Regions from separate parts of the Paenibacillus sp. FSL R5-192 genome, predicted to be linked through region 2. Evidence: predicted binding sites of a transcription regulator. Region 2 holds the regulator's gene; the other holds the start of a gene.
The links. The regulator LexA, encoded in region 2, represses DNA repair genes until DNA is damaged. The targets are predictions, from matches to a motif close to CGAACATATGTTCG.
Positions count from the first base shown of each region.

Region 1: C161_RS25315 (DNA polymerase IV) is a predicted target of LexA. The motif match lies at 1,959-1,972, and genes of this name have one in related genera.

Region 1 covers NZ_ASPR01000049.1:19,254-23,694, reverse strand. Annotated here, with positions in the region: gene C161_RS25325 (hypothetical protein) at 1-349, opposite strand, end outside; gene C161_RS25320 (YolD-like family protein) at 351-698, opposite strand; gene C161_RS25315 (DNA polymerase IV) at 695-1,912, opposite strand; gene C161_RS25310 (RCC1 domain-containing protein) at 2,389-3,276, opposite strand; gene C161_RS25305 (fructose-bisphosphatase class III) at 3,470-4,441, opposite strand, start outside.
Region 2 covers NZ_ASPR01000049.1:345,018-349,458, forward strand. Annotated here, with positions in the region: gene C161_RS26765 (hypothetical protein) at 1-453, opposite strand, end outside; gene C161_RS26770 (DUF896 domain-containing protein) at 579-788, opposite strand; gene C161_RS26775 (LysM peptidoglycan-binding domain-containing protein) at 884-1,261, opposite strand; gene lexA (transcriptional repressor LexA) at 1,559-2,185, shown strand; gene C161_RS26785 (aldehyde dehydrogenase) at 2,290-3,591, opposite strand; gene C161_RS26790 (hypothetical protein) at 4,323-4,441, shown strand, end outside.

The DNA of each region.
Region 1 (4,441 bases), 330 kb from region 2:
TATCAACGTTCATATGTTCGGTAAGCATTAAGGTTACATCCACTTTCACTTTGCTCCATAATAATGTCATTTTATGAATGTAACCTCTCACCGAATAATCTACCGTTAAACTCAGATCAGATCTCACTTCATCTATGATTTTAATATGATGTTCCTTTAGCGTTTGTTTTGATTTGTACATTTCTAAAGCAATTTTCTTTTGGGTACCGTCCAGGTAGTCAACATACACAGATTTCATCTTAAAGTTTGAAGCGTATATTTTATGCTTATCTACCTCCAGAGCACCTAAAAGATAAGGGAGCTCTACCACCCTCTTCACGAGTGAAAGTTCCTCGAAAGTCTGTCGCACTTTATACGCCTCCTTCTTCAAGTTTTACAGCGACCAATTGATCAAAATCGACCCATTCAAATCCATTCTCCATTTCAATTTTGATTTTCTTTCCAAAGGTACTGACTGAAGTGACGATCCCGTGTATATACCGATTGCCTGACTCAGTAAATATTGCAAAGGTGGCTTGCAATGTATAATTGAGCGACATATCTATATTTTGTGTAATAATCTCCCACTCATCTTCATGGATCAGCGGTTTCGTTAGATAATGAACTTGAGTACGATGCTGTATAATTCGTTCTTTATGTTGAGGAAGCATCATGCGGCTCGATTCCCATAATCCATTGGCCTCCAGTTTTTTGCTCATTTATAATGCCCCCCAATTTTAGATGCTCGATCGATCGCTTGACCCGCAGCCGTAATGGAGCTTGCTCGTAGAATGGCAATGTCGCCAAATCGATCCTTAATGTCGTCCATCACCTGATCAATGGCCCGTTTCTGCTCTTGATCATCAAAAAAAGATAGTTGATATGTATCCGCGTTGGATAATTGAGACAGGGATACGCCTACACGGCGCACAGGTTGCCCATCCCAGTGTTGATGGAATATACGTTTGGCTATCTTGCATACATCAACGGTTATGTTTGTAGGATCAGACAGTTTAACCTGCCTGTGAAAACCAGTGGGGTGGTCAAAATCCGCTCCAGATACACTTACGGATACGACACTACTCATCAGTCCCTTTTTGCGGGCTCTTCTGCATACTTCTGTGCAGATATCGAGAATAACCACTTCGATCTCCCAAGCCTCTGTGAAATCTCTAGGCAGGGTCATTCCGTTTCCGATATCTTTTTGTGTACTGTGCGTGTTGACGGTTACCGGCGAATTGTCGAGTCCATTTGCGACTCGCCAGATGACTTCTCCATTAACACCCCACTTACTTCTTAATTTGGAAAGAGGTGTATTTGCCAGGTCTCTAATGGTTCGGATGCCCATCTTCCACAGATGTTTTTCCATTCTTGAGCCGATCCCCCACATATCGCGGATGGGCTTATCTCCAATATGGAGGTGTAATTCCTCTTTTTTTAAGTGGAAAATACCCCCCTCTGCTTTTTTAGCGATCATATCGCAGCATAATTTACTGATGATTTTGTTTTCACCAATGCCAGCTCTCGCGTAAACGCCTGTTTCATTATAGATTTTGTCTTGAATTTGCTTGGCCAAATCGACTGGATCATTACCGAATAGATGCATAGACCCTGTAAAATCAGCGAATAATTCGTCTATACTGTACGGTTCGACCAGATCGGTGAACTCTTCAATAATGGACATGATTTGAGTGGATACTTCGATATATTCTTGCATGTGTGGTCTCACAATGATCAGTTCAGGGCACTTCTGAAGAGACTGCCAGAGTGGTTCCGCGGTAGACACACCCTTCGCTTTGGCTAGTGGACAAGCGGCTAGGATAATTCCAGAGCGTCTTGCGGGGTCTCCCGCAACAGCTAATGGTCTATTTTTGTATTGAGGCATTTTTGCCTTTTCGACTGAAGCATAAAAGCTCTGTATATCAATGAGCATAATGGTTCGTTGCTTAGTCAACACTGTAATCACTCCTGTACTTTTAAGAACGTATGTTTGTATATATTATAAACAGAACACATGTTCCTTATGCAAGAGGTAAATATTTATAGTAGACCACGACGAAGTGATGGATTCAAATCATACTAAGTCACACCAGCTTCTCCAGCATTTGAACTCCCACCTGTAAACACAGTTTTCATTCACAAAGTTAGTTAAACAAAAACAGCCGATCACGTTGATCGGTTGCCTCCTTGTTGTTTGAGCTATCGTCTCATTGGTATATTTACTTTCACCCGGATCTACCCCCGGTTTCACATTCCAGAAGTCAAACAATGCCTCTTCCAGCACATTACAGTGCTCACACTCTACTACTCCTCTATGATATACATCCATCAAATGGGCAATAAAACCATGTTCTTGTCCCACGACAAATAACAAAAGCAGCCGACATCAGCTGCTGCTTTCGTAGTATTTTATGGTTGAATGTTACTCCATCCGCTTACATCACATTGTCCATAATCATTATCACCCACAGCAACCATCGTACCATCCGATTTCAGTCCAATCGTATGGGCACACCCCGCTGAAATAGCTCGAATTTCGTGCCAGCCACTTACATCGCATTGGTGATGTTTATTCGAACCCACCGAAACCATTGTACCGTCAGACTTAAGACCAACAATATGATAACTCCCCGCTGCAACTGCTACAATATCGCGCCAACTGCTTACGTCGCATTCACCATCATTATTTCTTCCCACAGCCAGTACCGTCCCATCCGATTTGAGCCCAACTGTATGAAGATACCCCGCCGAAACAGCCAATATGTCGCCCCAGTCGTTTACGTTACATTGGTTATATTTATTGTTACCAACTGCTGTTACCGTTCCGTTTAATTTTAGACCAACTGTATGCCAGTCACCCGTCGTGACCGATACAATATTGCGCCAGCTGCTCACGTTGCATTCCCCTTCATTATTTCGCCCCACCGCAACCACGGTGCCATCTGATTTAACCCCAACCGTACGGCACCAACCTGCCGAAACGGTTACAATATCGCGCCATTCGCTTACATTGCATTGGTCATGCTTATTCCAACCTATAGCTGTTACAGTCCCATCAGATTTAAGACCAACGGTATGGGCATTACCGGTGTTCGTAGCCATATGAACATTACCAGCCGCAACTGCGACGATATGGCACCAATTGCTTACCTTACATTGACCATATTTATTATCCCCCACAGCTATTACTGTTCCGTCAGATTTAAGAGCAACGGTATGACGGCGACCTGCCGCTATGGTACAGTTACGGAACCGTTTCGTCTCAAAAAACGCTTCCTTCCGTGAATTGTAGTCCATATCTTTCTCCCCTCCACCAATTGAAAATCCGCCGTTAGTTCAACTGTTAAGTCATAAAGTTTGTTGTTAAATCGCACTGTGAAAAAAGAAAGGCTCGTACAGACAGGAGATTATTACTTCCCTGCCCAATACGAGCGTCTATGTCATATTGCACTCAAACGGTTGATCCGAATGTGTACTTTTAGCAATCGTTTCATTTCATGTGGCGATAGTCTAATAGATCCTTCAAATTTGAAATTTTCTGCAACAGCTTTTCTCCGACATTGGTTTCCCTCACCAGCTTCCGCGCCAGTTCTTTGTCCACCAATCTTTTTAGAGATAACACGTCCGTTCCGTTACATAACACATCTTCTTTTGAATTAAATTTCTTGTGGGCAACGAGCTGCATGCCAAAGGAATTGTACAACAAGGTATATCCGGCAATGCCCGTTGTGGATTGATAGGCTTTGGAAAAACCGCCGTCAATCACGATCATTTTTCCGTTTGCTTTAACAGGGCTCTCTCCACTAATTTCTTTGACTGGCGTGTGCCCGTTAATGACATGTCCATGATCTGGATTCAAATCAAACTCCTGCAAGATTATTCGACAGATATCTTCATTTTCACGTAAATGGTAGTAAGGATTCTTTCTCTCTTTATGTGCTTCTTTATCTTGGATAAAATACCGTTCAAAAGTGGTCATTTCTCTCTTTCCAAAGAGCGAGGAACATTCTCCTGTCCAGATGTACCATACCATATCCGTCGCCAGATCTTCTGTCTCTTCCGGATGCGCAAAGGCGTAACGTAAATAATCTTCAAAAACATCAAGCAATTGACGGCCCGCATATGTCTTGTCTTCAATCTGCATTTCTTCCATATTTCCTTCTTCATCCAAAGGAATACAGCCGTGGATTAACAAATTCCCGTTGTATTTTAAATAAAGGCTGCCCTTTTTCATGAGAAAATTCATATGTCTGGCCATCTTTTCGGAATGCTGAACGGAAAACAACAGCTTTTCCATCACCTGGCGTTCTTCCTCAAGCAATTGTTCGGGCTTCTGCGGATTTACGGTTGCGAAACAGGTGTTTTCCAGGTGGTACGTTTTACCGCAGATGTTGATTTCATTGTTGTCGTAATCAATCTGCTCCAGCAAAAGTCTTTCAGACATATTAAAGTATGGGCGTCT
Region 2 (4,441 bases):
TTCTGCAATCGCATCTGTATCGTAACGGTTCAATAACTTGGTAAACACCCATCTTTTCCCGCGACTGTTATGTTCGATAACAACTGTACCTGGTTCAATTCTGAATTTGACGATATCGTCAACCCCAATTGAACGTTCACGATTACCCTTCGTCGTTATAATCCGATTACTGCTAATCTTGATGTATGGACGTCGAAGCATGAAGATGACTGCCAAAAATACGTAAAGCAGCATGGTCACCCAGTCCCAAGTTGTCATTGGAGCTTGCACAAGGAACGTGCTCATAAACAGATACAAAAAGGCGAGACCAATCAAAAATATAGGGAACAAAAGACTGCGTCCCTTAAAGACTTCTTCACCTGGTGTACCTGTGATTGGTTGACCACTTTTTTTGCGTTGCTGATTTAACTGCTTGGAATTTTTCTTAACCGTTCTCTCGAACGAACGCGACATGAGAATCCCCCTTATGTGTCTTTGTATCGGCTTACATAATTGCAAACCAACATTTCCCCCTATAAATTGCACACTCAAAATAACAGGAAGAAACCTAAATATCATAATGATATCATTAGGTTTCGTTAGTGTTTGAGTTTGCCTTGGTGGCCTTTGTCATTCTCATCATCAACAATCTCAATGGTATCCAGTTGTTGTCTGAAATTGCTGCGAATATTACTCAAATAAATCTCTCTTAGCTCGGCACGTTCAGCAAGCTCTTCCTCCGACAATCCAGTGGACTTTTGCTTACGAGCCAATTCGTTAATGCGTGCTACCAGACTATCTATATCCAAGCTTGTCCCCTCCAAAAATACAAAGTCATATTAACTTTGCCATTATAAAGGCTGCTTGTCAAGCTGACACGCGCTAACACTCATTGATGTGCATTTTATTCTGCAAATTGCGGTAGAGCTAGTACTTGTCCCACTTGGATGGAAGTTGTATGAAGTTGATTCACTTTCTTAATTGCTTCTATATAAATACGTGTATCCATATTCGTCGGTTTATGTTCCAAAGAAATACTCCATAATGTTTCCCCTTGTGAAACAGCGATCTTTCCTCCAGGCAGAACATCATTCTCATTGCCGGCAAATACAGTTAAAACGGTGCTGCATCCAATAAATATAATCATAGAGGTAATGGCTACCTTTAACATCCATGAAGAAATCTTGAAACGCGCTAAAACCTTCTTGTAGTTCCCTATGTTAGACTTCACCAGTTCCGAATTGATTGGTTCATAGATGCTTTGATAAGTAGAATATCTCATTAAATACCCGCCTCCAAACGTTTGTTCCTATCTGTTGAAATCAATATAACACGAACACTTGTTTTGTTCAATAGATTTTTAGAACAATTGTTCGCTTCTTTTTTAGAAGGAGCAATATCTTATTTCAAGTCCTTTTGTAAAACATTTGCAGTATTATACTCTGACTTTTGGACAATTTCTGTTCTATAAGCTAAAAAACACTGATTTAATGCTATTTTATTTAGAACTTATGTTTGTACGAACGGAGGTTCTATGTTATAATTTTCCCAAACGTTACTAAAATGGGGTTGATACGGTATGTCGAAGATATCCAGCAGGCAGCAGGCTATTCTGGAGTTTATACGAAATGAAGTCCGGTTGAAGGGGTATCCTCCTTCCGTACGGGAAATTGGTGAAGCAGTTGGACTGGCTTCCAGTTCAACAGTACATGGACATTTGGATCGTTTGGAGAAAAAAGGTTTGATCCGACGCGACCCTACCAAGCCAAGAGCCATTGAGCTTTTGAGCCAGGAAGAATCTGAGCATTCTCATCAATTTGCTCATAGCGTTGCACGTATCCCTGTAGTTGGTAAGGTTACAGCCGGGGTTCCAATCACTGCAACCGAGAACATTGAAGACTACTTCCCTCTTCCTACACATTATGTAGGCGAACAGAAAGTGTTTATGCTTTCAGTAGTGGGAGATAGTATGGTGGAAGCTGGAATCGTTAACGGAGATTACGTTATTGTCCGTCAACAGCAAACTGCTGATAACGGTGATATCGTCGTTGCAATGACTGAAGACGATGAAGCTACAGTGAAAACGTTCTATAAAGAGAAAGATCATATTCGCCTTCAACCGGAGAATGCGACCTTCGAACCTTTACGTTTGAAACATGTTAGTATTCTGGGTAAAGTCATTGGCCTTTTCCGAGATATTCATTAATATTTAACTTGAGTAACAAAACTAGATGTAATGAAATACGAAAGAGGTTGTCCTGATCAACAGGACAACCTCTTTTTTCTTGTTTATGTTATTTTAGCGGCTAATTATTTACTTCGTTTCAAAATACTCTTGTGATGCGAGAACACATCAAAGCTCTGTTGTCCGTGATATGAGCCCATACCGCTCTCTCCTACACCACCAAACGGGAGATAGTGTGAAGTCATATGAGAAAGTGTGTCATTAATACATCCCCCACCGAAGGATACTTGATTCAGAACCTGATCCTGCAGCTGCTCATCCTGTGTGAAGAGATATAGCGCCAATGGTTTTGGCCGGCGAACAATCTCATCTAGCATAGGATTCAGGTCACTGTACGTAAATACAGGAAGAATCGGACCAAAGATCTCTTCTTGCATGACAGCTGATTCCCAGTTCACATCTCCAAGTACAGTCGGCTCAATGAGCAACTGCTCTCGTACAGAACGTCCACCAATCAGCGTTTTGCCATCTGTTAGGAATTTCGACAACCGATCAAAGTTACGCGAGTTAACAATATGCGGGAAATCAGCGTTCTGTAACACATCGTCCCCAAATTTATCTTTGATCTCTGCGCCAATCAGATTGATCAATTCGTCATGAACTTGTTCATGTACAAGCAAATAATCCGGAGCAACGCAAGTTTGGCCTGCATTCAGGAACTTACCACGAACAATACGCTGGGCCACCAGCTTCAGTTCTGCATCGTTATGGACAATAGCAGGACTCTTGCCCCCTAGCTCCAGGGTTACAGGAGTCAAATGCTCCGCAGCTGCCTTCATAACAATGCGACCAACACCTGTGCTTCCTGTGAAGAAAATATAATCAAACTTCTCTTTCAACAATGCTGTACTTGCTTCAACTTCCCCTTCCATAACGGCGATATACTCCTGAGGGAAGATCTCCTGAATCAGATCATATGTCAGACGAGATACCGCTGGTGTTAATTCAGAAGGCTTGATAACTGCACAGTTACCGGCTGCAATTGCTCCAATCAGTGGACCAAAGGCCAGTTGGAAAGGATAGTTCCAAGGTGCAATAATAAGAGCCACTCCGTATGGTTCAGGGTAAATGGTGCTCACACCATCCGGCATAGCCGAATTGGTTGGGACTTGTTTTGGTGCAGCCCATTCCTGCAGGTGTTCTAATGCAAAATCCAGTTCACCCAAAACAATGCGAATCTCGGAACCGTAAGCTTCCGCCTCTGATTTGTTCAAATCTGCCTGAAGTGCATCTTGAATCCGTTGTTGATACTTTTCAATTCCTTTTCTAAGCTGTTGAAGCGCATTAATCCGATAATCAATATTTTTAGTTTGACCTGTATAAAAAAATGTACGTTGTTCTGTCACAAGTTGTTTAGCCTGATCCATATTAACATCTCCAATTAATTATTTAAAATTAAATTGTTCAAAATTTAATTAAAGTATACCTCTTCTATATGAAACTTTCAACATACAAATGAAACATCCATTTGTATGTATTTGAACGATGGTTGGAATTTTAAATGAGTGAATGCTAGTATTCCTTTCTATTTCATGGCTATCAGAATTTCTAAGGAAGTTTGATTTAAATCTTTTGCTTCAGACAGTTTAATATTAATGAAAAGTGAGTTTTGCGATTATCTAAATCGACGAACGAATATGTTTGTTATAAAGGTAAGCCTTGGTCACAGATAAACACAAAAATGTTACGTGGGCAAGTGAAGAAGAATCAGGGGACATGTTTTGGCAATTTGCTTTCAGATGATTTATCCATTCCCGGCCACAACTTCACAACGAGCAGATTTTAATCCAACAACTACTCCTGAGAGCTGTCTTCGAAGAAAGGGTTAAATAATATCAAATCAACTTGTACTACTTCTATTAAAAAAAGTCATCTAGTATCTCACTCATCCGCTGCATTTCATGATCGTCCAAATCTGTTTAGATTGGATATACTACTTAATCAGTTGGAGGAATTTTTGGAAGTTACGTTAGTAGATCTGTAGGGGGTGAAATACAAATCACAATGTAATATATATCATAATTTTACATAGAATTATATGGTATTTTTAGAAAGTAAAGTTTTATAATTCATTCAAAAAAATTTAGGAGGTATTTACATGAAAAAGAAACTAGCCACAATTGGAGCGCTCACTGCTATAGTAGCAAGTATTGCTGTTCCAGCATCACTTGCTTCTGCCTCATCTTCTGTTCAAGGTTCTGTAACTGCACAAAGTGT